One region of the Pelagibacterium flavum genome, then DNA from elsewhere that is predicted to be linked to it. Evidence: predicted binding sites of a transcription regulator. Region 1 holds the regulator's gene; each other region holds the start of a gene.
The links. Region 1 encodes PhoB, which activates phosphate uptake and scavenging genes when phosphate is short. Its sites were predicted from a motif close to TGTCATNNANCTGTCAT; they were not measured.
Positions count from the first base shown of each region.

Region 2: the regulator PhoB is predicted to act here: its motif matches at 2,498-2,514, upstream of OF122_RS00840 (DUF2794 domain-containing protein).
Region 3: the regulator PhoB is predicted to act here: its motif matches at 1,546-1,562, upstream of OF122_RS07810 (esterase-like activity of phytase family protein).

Region 1 is NZ_CP107716.1:3,334,586-3,338,776, forward strand. Features, by position in the region: gene OF122_RS16785 (GtrA family protein) at 29-466, opposite strand; gene OF122_RS16790 (UbiA family prenyltransferase) at 463-1,944, opposite strand; gene phoB (phosphate regulon transcriptional regulator PhoB) at 2,185-2,883, opposite strand; gene phoU (phosphate signaling complex protein PhoU) at 2,887-3,594, opposite strand; gene pstB (phosphate ABC transporter ATP-binding protein PstB) at 3,608-4,191, opposite strand, start outside.
Region 2 is NZ_CP107716.1:159,613-163,803, forward strand. Features, by position in the region: gene OF122_RS00830 (protein adenylyltransferase SelO family protein) at 1-1,409, shown strand, start outside; gene OF122_RS00835 (DUF1223 domain-containing protein) at 1,448-2,182, shown strand; gene OF122_RS00840 (DUF2794 domain-containing protein) at 2,537-2,908, shown strand; gene OF122_RS00845 (Bax inhibitor-1/YccA family protein) at 3,007-3,777, opposite strand; gene thpR (RNA 2',3'-cyclic phosphodiesterase) at 4,027-4,191, shown strand, end outside.
Region 3 is NZ_CP107716.1:1,576,790-1,580,980, forward strand. Features, by position in the region: gene OF122_RS07805 (ATP-dependent helicase) at 1-1,377, opposite strand, end outside; gene OF122_RS07810 (esterase-like activity of phytase family protein) at 1,615-3,798, shown strand; gene OF122_RS07815 (glutathione S-transferase family protein) at 3,894-4,191, opposite strand, start outside.

The DNA of each region.
Region 1 (4,191 bases):
CGGACCTAGCGCGCAGAAACCAGACCAGTCAAGTCAAGTTTTCGGCGTGATCCGGCGTGACCCGAAAGCTGAGATATTTATGGCCGAAGAAATTTGCAACAGCCCCCACGCCAATGGCCGTGCCGTGCGCCACGGCCTCGGGCAACACGCTCCAGCCGATGGCAGGCAGAAGATGGTGGAGCAAGGCCAGAGAAACCGCCATGACGACCACTGCTCCGAGCGCGTTGACGATGAGAAACAATGTGACCTGCAATGGCACGGGCTGGCGGGAATTGGGAAACACATAAGCGCGGTAAAGCGTGAACCCGGCGCTCATGCCGATGAGATAGGCCACGAACACGGCGGCGGGGAACGGCAGAACAAGCGAGAGGGGAAACCGCACCAGCCAGTTGATCGCCGCCGCCAGACCGCCGAGCAAAAGGAAGCGCACGATCTGGGGCAGTTTAAGGAAGGCTTGTGGGCTCATATGCCGATCCAGGCGAGAAAAAAGCCGAGCGCCAGACCGGCTGCAAGCATGAGGCTCTTGGGATCCTTCATGGCGAAGGCGACAGGATCGTCGTTGAGTTCGCCGCGAAAACTCAGCATCCAGATGCGGCCGATCCACAGAAACAGCGCGGCAGGCATGAGCCACAGCCAGACCGAATCCGAATAGAAATCGGCAGCCAGCGCGTCCTGGGTGAGATAGAGAACCAGGATCAGCACCGAGCCGATGCCGCTCGATACGCCCATGGCCATGATGAAGGGCGCATCGGTGGTGAAATATCCGCGCCCGCTGATTTTGCCCGAGCCGCCATTGTCGGTCATCCGCTGAACCTCGGTATTGCGCTTGGCAAACGAGAGCGAGGCAAACAGGAACATGGAAAAGACCAGAAGCCAGGGCGAAGCCATGACGCCCACGGCGACGATGCCGAGCACCAGCCGCAGGGTGAACAGCACGGCAAGGGTGAAGGCATCGAGGATGGGCTTGCGTTTGATGCCCATGGAATAGGCAACCGTCAGGGCAAGATATGCGCCGAGCGTTACCACGACCAAGGGATTGACCAATGCGCCGAGCGCGAAGGCGGCAATCATGGCGACGGGCATGACGGCGACGGCATGCGCAATCGATATGCGGCCAGCCGCCAGCGGCCGGTTGCGCTTGGACCAGTGGCGGCGGTCATCCGCGATGTCCCAGAGGTCATTGAGCAGATAGGTCGAGGACGCGAGGATCCCCAGAGCAAGAAACGCAATGGCCGCGCTGGTCCAGGCAGTGGGATCGAGCATATGGCCGCCCAGCATGAGCGGCACGAAGACCAGTGCGTTCTTGGCCCATTGATGCAGGCGTGCTTGCTTGACCCAGTCCTTGAGGCGCGGGGGGCGTTTTAGTGTGTGCTCAATCTGTGTCAGGCGGGCAGCGGCGCGACCCACCCTGCCGGTGGTTTCGACCAGAACGCCGCCTTTTGCGATTTTCCAGACGGCAAGATCGGCCCCGCTGTCGCCGGCATAAACAAAGCCATCGGGAAACATTTCGGCCAGTTTTCCGGCCTTTATGGCGCCCTTGAGATTGGTGATGCCATCGGACGCCATGGTCTTGTCGATGAACGCAAAGCGGCGGGCGATGCGGATGGCCAAAAAGCTATCAGCCGCCGTGGCGAGGATGATCTCGCGGCCCTTGGCCTTTTCGGCTTCTGCGTAAGCGATGACGTCGTCGTTGAGCGGGATGTCGTCGACCTCGAGGGTCACATGGCCGGCCAGTTGCTGCTTGAGATGGGCTTTGCCCTTGAGCAGCCAGACGATGAGAGCAAACAGACCGAACGGGTTCTGCTTGAGATAAGCGAACACCGTCTCGTGCAGCAGATCGGTACGGATCAGGGTGTTGTCGAGGTCGAGGACGAGCGGCAGAAGGCCCGATTGGGGCTTCCGGTCGGCGCGGCCTTGTTTGACCGCAATGGCTGATTTGGGCATCGTACCTGCTCGCTTTGCAAAATTCGCCCCCGTTATCGCGGGCGCGAAGCGCTGGTGCAAAGCAAACAGCAAATAAGCGTTAATCAGGGGCGACGCGCAAATCAGTCAAATGCGCGATAAAATTTACGCTTTGTCGATGTGACTCAACAAAGCGCAAACAGGATCAATAAAATTGTAACAAATTCTAAGTTTGTCGCGCGGTCGAACCGAAAAAGTGTGCAACTTTTTCTGACCGCGCTCCTAGTTCGCGACGAATTTTTCGTCGAACGCATAGCCCGCGCCGCGCACGGTGCGGATCGGATCCTTGGCGCGGCCGCGGTTGATGGCCTTGCGCAGCCGGCCGACATGAACGTCCACGGTGCGCTCGTCGACATAGACATCGGTGCCCCAGACGCCATCGAGCAGTTGCTCGCGTGAATAAACGCGGCCGGGATTGCCCATGAGGTATTCGAGCAGGCGGTATTCGGTGGGCCCGAGATGAACTTCCTTGCCCGAGCGGCGCACGCGATGGGTGGTGCGGTCGAGTTCGATATCGCCGGCCTTTAAGATAGCGGCGATCAATTGGGGGTTGGACCGGCGCAACAGGGCGTTGATACGGGCCATGAGCTCGGGAAGCGAGAAGGGTTTGACGACGTAATCGTCGGCGCCGGTGGCCAGCCCGCGCACCCGCTCCTCTTCCTCGCCGCGCGCGGTGAGCATGATGATGGGGATGCGCGCGGTATCGGTGCGGGCGCGGATGCGGCGGCAGATTTCGATGCCTGACGTGCCCGGCAGCATCCAGTCGAGCAGGATGATGTCGGGGGTGTTTTCGGCAATGCGCAGCATCGCCTCTTCCGCATCTTCAGCGGTTGCGACGGAAAAGTCTTCAGCTTCCAGATTGTAGCGCAGAAGTTCGACGAGATCGGCTTCGTCTTCGACAACAAGAACCTGCGGAGTCATAGACTAGCCCTTGATCTGCTCACGCGTGAAATCCTCGGCCTCGGCGGTCAACATCTTGCCGGTCGCGAGGAAATAGGCCTGCTCGGCGATATTGGTCGAGTGGTCGCCCACCCGCTCAAGATTTTTGCCGCAGAACAGCAGGTGCGTACACATGGTGATGTTGCGCGGATCTTCCATCATGTAGGTGAGGAGTTCGCGGAACAGGGAAACATAGAGCGCATCGACATCGGTATCGCGCTCGACCACATCGACCGCCATGTCCTTGTCGCGGGCGGCAAAGGCATCGAGGGCCAGCTTGACCTGGCGCTGGACGAGTTCGCCCATGTGGCGCAGCCCGTTCTTGAACTGAACCGACATGCCGATGCCTTCGAACTGGGTCGAGCGACGGGCCGTGGATTTGGCCATGTCGCCAATGCGTTCGAGATCGTTGGCGACGTGGATCGAAGCGATGACCAGGCGCAGATCCTGCGCCATGGGCTGACGACGGGCGATGATCGACACAGCCATCTCATCGATATGGGCCTGCATCGCGTCGACCTTCTTGTCGGCGGCAACGGTGGCCATGGCGAGTTCGGCATCCGAGCGGATCAGGGCTTCGGTAGCGTTGGAAATCGCCTTTTCCACCAGCCCACCCATTTCCGAGATCGAACGGGCCAGTTCGGTCAATTCATCCTCGTAGGACGTGACGATATGGTCGTTAGGATTGGGCATAACGTGGGGTCTCCTACCCGATGCGGCCAGTGATGTAATCCTGGGTGCGTTTTTCGCGGGGATTGGTGAAGATTTCCTCGGTCGGACCCTCTTCGATCAGTTTGCCGAGATGAAAGAACGCGGTCTTTTGTGACACGCGGGCTGCCTGCTGCATTGAGTGGGTGACGATAACGATGGTGTAATTGGCACGCAGTTCGTCGATCAGTTCCTCAATGATCGCGGTCGCGATCGGGTCGAGGGCCGAACAGGGCTCGTCCATCAGGATGACTTCAGGTCCGACCGCAATGGCGCGAGCGATGCAAAGTCGCTGCTGCTGACCACCCGAAAGCCCGGTGCCGGGCGAATGAAGTCGGTCCTTGACCTCTTCGAACAGTCCTGCCTTTTGCAAAGCGGTGACGACGATTTCCTCAAGGTCGGACTTGTTGCGAGCCAGACCGTGAATTTTGGGGCCGTAGGCGACGTTTTCAAAGATCGACTTGGGGAACGGGTTGGGTTTCTGGAATACCATGCCGATCCGGGCCCGCAGTTCGACCACGTCCAGGCTGGGATCGTAGAGGCTGCCGCCATCGAGTGCGATATTGCCGGTGACCTTGCAAC
Region 2 (4,191 bases), 760 kb from region 1:
CCAAGGTACACGCCCGATTGGGAGAAGCCTTCTTCGATCCCGTCCAACCGGCCGATTTTCCGCAAGCGGTTTTGCGTTATCGTAACCAGCGTTGGGCCGGGCGCATGGGGCTTGCCGGGCTTACCGATGCGCAATGGGTTAAGCATTTCGGCCGTTTTGCTCCGTTGCCGGGGAGCTTTGAGACCCCGCTGGCCCTGCGCTATCACGGCCACCAGTTCCAGAGCTACAACTCCGATATCGGCGATGGACGCGGGTTCTTGTTTGCCCAGGGCTATGATCTGGCTGACGGCAGGCTGCGCGATTTTGGGACCAAGGGGTCGGGGACGACGCCCTGGTCGCGCGGTGGCGACGGGCGGCTTACGCTCAAGGGCGGCGTGCGGGAGGTTCTGGCCACCACCATGCTCGAGGCGCTCGGCGTTGAAACCTCCAAAAGCTTTTCGCTGATCGAAACCGGTGAAGCACTCTATCGCGGTGATGAGCCCTCACCGACCCGCTCATCGGTTCTGGTTCGGCTTTCCCATTCCCATATCCGTGTCGGCTCATTTCAGCGCCTCGATTATCTTGGCGATCACGCGCGAATGAGCGAACTGGTTGAACACTCCATCGCCCACCATTACCCCGAGCTTTCCGATCTTGCCGCCGATGCACGGGTTCCGGCCTTCATGGGCGCGGTTGCTGGGGCTGTTGCACGGGTTACCGCGCAATGGATCGGGGCAGGCTTTGTTCATGGAGTGCTCAATACCGACAACACCAATATCACCGGCGAGAGCTTCGATTACGGCCCGTGGCGCTTCCTTCCAGCCTATGATCCACGCTTTACGGCGGCCTATTTCGACGAGACCGGCCTTTATGCCTTCGGTCGGCAACCGGACGCGATGGCCTGGAATCTTACGCGCCTGGCCGAATGCCTTGTGCCGATTTCCAGCGTTGAAAAGCTCGAACCCGAACTCAACCGCTTCTGGCCCGAATTTCAGTCCCAACTTGCAAAGGTCAGCATCGGCAGATTGGGACTGCTGCCTCGCGGACAGACGCCCGATGGTGAACTGGTGTCGGCGTTTTTTGCCTTTATGGCAGCGGAACGCCCGGCCTATGAGCAGGTGTTCTTTGATTGGCGGGGCGGACTGGCTTCGGAGGGCAGAGCATTGTCCGGTCCGCAGGCAGCGCTCTATGGCAGCGAGACGTTTCTGGCGGTTCGCGACCTGCTCGCGGGCTACGATCTCGCGCCCGATGCCAATCTTTCTCACCCCTATTTCAAACGCCCCAGACCCCGCACGATGCTGATCGAGGAGGTCGAGGCCGTTTGGGCTCCGATTGCCCAGGCCGATGACTGGACGGCTTTTGCCACGGCGATCGAGGAGATCGAGGACATGGGCCGAGCCTACGGCGTTGAAACTTTCACCATCAATTGACTGGCGGGGGCAGGGTTGAGCGCGTACAAAACACGCCCATGAACATCCTTTCGCTTCGGCTCCGTCTCGCCCTTATCCTCTGTCTTGTCGCTCTGCCGGCGGGCGCTATCGAGATTCGGGGCGGTGCGGATGCGGTGGTCGAACTGTTTACCAGCCAAGGGTGCTCACGTTGCCCCGACGCAGACCGGCTTCTGGCCCGGCTGGGAGAGCGTGAAGACGTCATCGCTCTCGCCTATCATATTGATTATTGGGACTATATCGGCTGGGAAGACACTTTCGCCCTGCCGGCCAATACCGAGTTGCAGAAGGGTTACGCTCAGAGCTGGGGCAAAAACCGGATTTATACGCCTCAGATGGTCATCAACGGCCAGAGCGCTGTTGTCGGTTCGGATGCGGCGGAAGCCGAGCTTGCGATTGAGCGGGCGAGGTCGTTGCTGCCCGTCACCCTGGAGATCAATGGATCGGATTCGGTGGTGTTCAGCGCCCCGGCAGATGACACCTTGTCTCCCGCCGTCGTCTGGGTCGTGCCTTATCGCGCCCGGGCCGAAGTGACGATAGAGCGCGGTGAAAACTCGGGGCAGGCGCTACCCTATACCCATATTGTCACGGCCCGTCAGGCCATTGGAATGTGGGATCCCGAACAGGGCGCCGAGATCACCATCCCACTCGAAGAGGTTCTGGGATCCAATTCGGATGCTGCAGCTGTCATTGTTCAGGAAAAGGATGGTGCTTTGCCCGGACGCATCCTCGGCGCCGCGCTGTTTACGCGCTGACAGTGCACAAAGAAAACTCCCCGAATCTGTTTAAGACCGGGGAGCGGAGGCATTGATTTGGAGGACGCGAAGCCTCCCAAAAAGCGCCAGGATTTCCCGGAGGCAAGGCCGGGAGGGGCGCCGGCCAGCTGGATCCATGGTTTGGGGGCTCGGTGGACCCAGCGGCCGGCTACTGGAGGCAATGATTACATCCTAGCGGCGTAAAATGGCGCAAGCGGGGTCCGATTGTGGCCTAAATCCGGTCAATTGGAGGAAAGTTTGCGCCAAGCGATCGTGCAGTTGACTCTTGCCAGCGCGCCCGAACGCGGCAATCATCGTCAAGTGATTGTCACATCCGCATGGAGGGAGCCCGGTTTGAGCGAGCGCTTCGAGAGCAACAAGGGCGATGTTTTCCCCTTTTCACCCACCCGCTCCCCAAGCCGGCCTGTTCCTGTCGTCAGTTTCGACCGCAAGGAACTTGCGTTGATCCTCAACGTCTATGGGCGCAAGGTCGCCGCCGGCGAGTGGCGCGATTATGCGCTCGATTTCGGGCGCGAACGGGCCATGTTCTCGATCTATCAACGCACCTCGGAGCGACCGCTGTTCGTTGTCGAGAAGAACCCCAAGCTCGCCCGACGTCAGGGCCAGTACATGGTGATGGGAAGCGACGGGCGCGTCCTCAAGCGCGGCCATGAGCTTTCAAGCGTGTTGCGCATACTCGATCCGCAGCTCCACGTGGTGCGCTAGCTTCGCCCGTCGGCAGGCAAGCAAAAAGGCCGCGGAAATCGATCCGCGGCCTTTTGTATTGGCTCATTGCACCTGCGGCACTGACCCCGCCGCCGCTCCTATTCGCGATTGCCGAACAGGCGCAGCAGCATCAGGAACAGGTTGATGAAGTCGAGGTACAAGGTCAGCGCGCCCATGATGGCGAGCTTGCCCAGACCTTCGTGGCCGATGTTTTCGGCATAGGCTTCCTTGATCTTCTGGGTGTCATAGGCGGTCAGCCCGACAAAGATCACGACACCGATCGCCGAGATGGCGAATTCAAGCGCCGAACTCTGCAGGAAGATGTTGACCACCATGGCGATGATAATGCCGATCAGGCCCATCATCAGGAACGAACCCATGCCTGTCAGGTCGCGCTTGGTCGTGTAGCCGTAAAGGCTCATCGAGCCGAACATGGCCGCGGTGATGAAGAACACCTTGGCAATCGAGGCATCGGTATAGACCATGAAGATCGACGAGAGCGACAGCCCCATCATGGCGGCAAAGCCCCAGAAGGTGGCTTGCGCGGCACCGAATGAAAGCTTGTTGATGCCGAATGAAAGCACCAGCACAAAAGCAAGCGGCGAGAGCGCCACGACCCACATCAGCGGGCTCGTATAGAGCAGAACGCCCCATTGGGTCAGGTACGTGCCGTTGGCAAGCTGCGCCGCGGCGGCCGATGCCTCGGTGGTAACGGCCATCTGATTGCCGAAGAAGGCGATCAGGCCGGTGACCACCAGGCCGATGCCCATATAGTTGTAAACACGCAGCATATGGCTGCGCAGACCTTCGTCGATGGCGGCGGCCGTGCCTACGCGCCCAGCGACGGTCTGACGGTCGTATTGTGCCATTTTCCGTTCCATCCTCAGTTAAAAATTGGCTTTCCGGCGACCGGAGCGGCCCCATGCCGTTCCCGGCCCTGCCAGTTGGCCATCAATATGGAGATGAGGGGTTGAAATTACAAGCGAAACCGGTTGACCAACCGCGTCGTTCCGGCGGGGCAACGGGTTTTTTGATCGCCCGTGAGTGCGGATGTGATAGGCTTTGATTCGGTCGGGCCGGATCGGGCCGGTCGACCGGGACATGGAGGGCTTTCGCTCATGCCCAGGTTGTTTACCGGATTGCAGATCCCCGAGGATATTGCTTTCGTCCTCTCGCTCAAGCGGGGCGGGCTGTCGGGCGCCCGCTGGATCGATCCGGAAAACTATCATGTCACCCTGAGATATATCGGCGACGTCGATCAGCGGATGGCTGCCGAAGTCTAT
Region 3 (4,191 bases), 1.8 Mb from region 1:
GGCGCGGGCAGTGTCATGGACGATCTGCAGGGTGGCATCACCAAGGCCGCGCTTGGGCACATTGACGATGCGTTCGAGGGCAAGATCGTCGGCGGGCTGGGCGACGATGCGCAAGTATGCCAGCGCGTCGCGGATTTCCTTGCGCTCGTAAAAGCGCGGGCCGCCGATAACGCGGTAGTTCAACCCCAAAGTGATGAAGCGTTCTTCGAATTCGCGCATCTGGAACGAGGCGCGCACGAGGATGGCCATGTCGTCGAGCGGGTCGCCCTGGCGCTGGTATTGTTCGATCTCTTCGCCGATCTGGCGAGCCTCTTCTTCGGAGTCCCAGACTGAGGTTACCGAGAGTTTCTCACCTTCTTCGCCAACATCGGTCTGGAGCGTCTTGCCCAAGCGGGACTCGTTGTTGGCGATCAGGTGGGAGGCGGCGGAGAGGATGTTGGAGGTGGAGCGGTAGTTGCGTTCGAGCTTGATGATCTTTGCGCCGGGGAAGTCCTTTTCGAAGCGCAGGATGTTATCGACCTCGGCGCCGCGCCAGCCATAGATCGACTGGTCGTCATCGCCGACCACACAGATGTTCGAGCTGTTGATGCCGTCGCGGGACTGGGCGAGGAGGCGGAGCCACATGTATTGGGCGGTGTTACTGTCCTGGTATTCGTCGACCAGCATGTAGCGGAAGCGGTCGTGATATTGGGCGAGAATTTCGGGGTTTTCCTTGAACAGGCGAATGCCTTCGAGCAGGAGATCGCCGAAATCGGCGGCGTTTAATGTTTTCAGCCGCGCCTGATAGTCCTTGTAGATATTCTGGCCCTTGCCATTGGCAAAGAACCCGGCATCGGCGGGGGAGATGTCCTTGGGGAGCAGGCCACGGTTTTTCCAGCCATCCATCATCGAGGCGAACTGGCGGGCGGGCCAGCGCTTTTCATCGATGTTTTCGGCGGCGAGCAATTGCTTGATGAGACGGATCTGGTCGTCAGTGTCCAGAATCGTGAAATCGGGGCGCAGGCCGACCAGCTCGGCATGGCGGCGGATCAGGCGAGCGCCGATGGAGTGGAAGGTGCCCAGCCAGGGCATGCCTTCGACCGAGGCACCGACGAGCTTGCCGATGCGCTCCTTCATCTCGCGCGCCGCCTTGTTGGTGAAGGTGACGGCGAGGATCTGGTTGCCCCGGGCTTTGCGGGTGGCAAGGATGTGGGCGATGCGGGTGGTCAGGACGCGGGTTTTGCCCGTCCCGGCGCCGGCAAGGACCAGGAGGGGGCCTTCGGTCGTTTCCACCGCCTCGCGCTGTTCGGCGTTGAGCCCGGCAAGGTAGGCCGGCTCACGCGCAGCGAACTGGGAGGTGATGGGGCCTTGCGGGCGATGGGGCGGGACGGCTGACATGTAGGTTGAGTTTTTTCCTTGCTCGCGCCGCCGAACCGAATAACCGGATCCGTCCCCGATCACGCCGAGGACATGCTTTTTCTGGCGGCGCTCGAATCTCATTTTGTTCTAGTCGCCAGTATATAGGTCCGATGACGGCAAAAGTACATGCACAGGCCGGTTCGGCGTTGTCACAGAAGTGTTGCCGAGGGGGCCTAAGACGCCCGGCGTGATCATTTCACGCATCAGGGGATTGCAATGACCAAATCGACTCTGCTCGCGGCACTCGCTGCCGGGTTGCTCGCCAGCGCGGCCATGCCAGCGCAGGCAGCCTTCTTCAACCGTATCGCCAGCTTTCCGGTCGCAGAAAATGCGCCCGAAGCCGAAGCAACATCCTCAGAAATCATATCGGCCTCGGAAGACGGCATGACGCTGGTCTATTCCGACAGCCCCGGTGGTGGAATCGGGTTCGTCGACATCACCGATCCGGCCGCTCCTGCCGCTGCCGGATACGTCAGCACGGACGGTGAGCCGACTTCGGTCGTCGTGATTGGCGACTACGCCTTTGCCGGCGTCAATACCTCAGAGAGCTTCGTTGCGCCCTCGGGCCACGTCGCGGTCATCGACATGGCCAGCAAGGAAATCGTTGCGACCTGCGACGTCTCGGGGCAGCCTGACTCCGTTGCCAAATCGCCCGACGGCACACTTCTGGCCGTGGCGATTGAGAACGAGCGCGACGAAGACCTCAATGACGGGGAAATCCCGCAGCTTCCCGCCGGGAACGTGACGCTGTTTTCGACCAGCGACGCAGGGCTCGATTGTGACTCGATGATCGAAGTCGACGTGACCGGCCTCGCCGACATCGCGCCGAGCGATCCCGAGCCCGAGTTCACCGATTTCAACGAGAACAACGAACTGGTCGTCTCCATGCAGGAGAACAATCATTTCGTTATCATCGACGGCAATTCGGGCGAAGTTATCAATGATTTCTCGGCCGGTTCGACCGACCTTTCGGGCATCGATACCGAGGAAGACGGCGTGCTCTCGTTCACCGAGAGCCAGGATACGCGCCTGCGCGAGCCGGACGCCGTCAAGTGGATCGACGCCGACCATTTCGTTGCCTCGAACGAAGGCGACTACAATGGTGGTTCACGCGGCTTTACAATCTATAACAAGGACGGTTCGGTCGCCTATGAATCCGGCGCGGCGATGGAAATGATCACCGCAACCCTCGGGCACTATCCCGAAGGCCGGTCGGACGCCAAGGGCATCGAACCCGAAGGCATGGAAGTGGCAACATTCGGCGATGACACGCTGATCTTTGTCATGCAGGAGCGGTCCTCACTGATCGCCATCTACCGCACCACCGACGGTGAACCCGAATACATCCAGTCCATCCCCTCGGGCATGGGACCGGAAAGCGCCGTGGCGATCCCCGATCGCAACATCATCGCGACGGCAAATGAAGAAGATCTGCGCGAAGACGGCCTTGCCGGTTCGCATGTGATGATCTTTGCGTATCAAGACGTCGATGCGCCTGACTATCCGCAGATCGTGTCGGCGATGAACGAAGATGGCACGCCGATCGGTTGGGTGGCCCTTTCGGGTCTGGTTGCCGATGCGGACGAAGCCGGCAAGCTCTATGCGGTCAATGACAGCTACCTTTCGATGATGCCGACCATCTATACGATCGATGCGGCCCAGAGCCCGGCGATGATTACCGAGGCAACGCTGATCACCCGTGATGGCGCCGCAGCCGAAGCGCTCGACCTCGAAGGCATCACGCTCGATGGCGAAGGCGGGTTCTGGCTGGCCTCGGAAGGCCGGACCGACCGCGACATCCCGCACATGCTCTATCGCGTGGATGCCGAGGGGGCGATCGTCGAGGAAGTATCGTTCCCGGACTCGCTGCTGGCCAACGAAATCCGCTTCGGTTCCGAGGGCGTCAGCTCGGTGGGTACTGGCGAGGACATGGTGCTCTGGATCGCCATTCAGCGCGAATGGGGCGATGACGAAGCGGGCATGACCAAGCTGGTGTCCTATAAGCCTTCGACTGGCGAATGGGGTGCCGTCCACTATCCGCTGGAAACTCCGACCGACGGCGCCTGGGTCGGGCTTTCGGAAATCACCATCCACGGTGATTACGCCTATATCGTAGAACGCGACAACCAGATCGCCGGCAATGCCGAGCTTAAAAAGCTCTACCGCGTTCCGGTTGCCGAACTGGTCGGTGCCGAGATCGGCGGTGAATTGCCGGTGGTCACCAAGGAAGAAGTTCGCGACTTCATCCCCGACCTTCAGGCGCTCAACGGCTATGTTCTCGACAAGGTCGAAGGCTTTGCCATCGATGCCAACGGCATCGGCTGGGCAGTGACCGACAATGACGGCGTGGACGACAGTTCGGGCGAGACCAATTTCTGGTCGATCGGCGCAGTCGAATAAGCCTGCGAACCAGACAAGATGCTGGAGGGGCCGGACCTTTGGGTCCGGCCTCTTTTTTATGGATGCGCAGCTGAAAATGGGCTGTTTCCGGTCCGTCAGGCCGCTTGCCTTAAGAGCCATGCGTCATGATTTCTAAGAAACCCCATGAGCCGGTCGGCATAGTCTGAGGTGACGGCTGCGCTTACGCTTTCGCGCGCGGCGAGTTCGCCTCGCCATCTGGCCACACGCGGCAGCGGGTCGAACAGGCTGGTCGACGTCAAGGTGTCGAACACGTCGAAATAGCGGAAGATCGGCGCGAAAACCGCATCGATCATGCTGAACGCCTCGCCGGAGAAAAACGGTCCATCACCCAACTCTGCCTCGACGCGGCTGAACTTGGCGAGCAACGCCTTG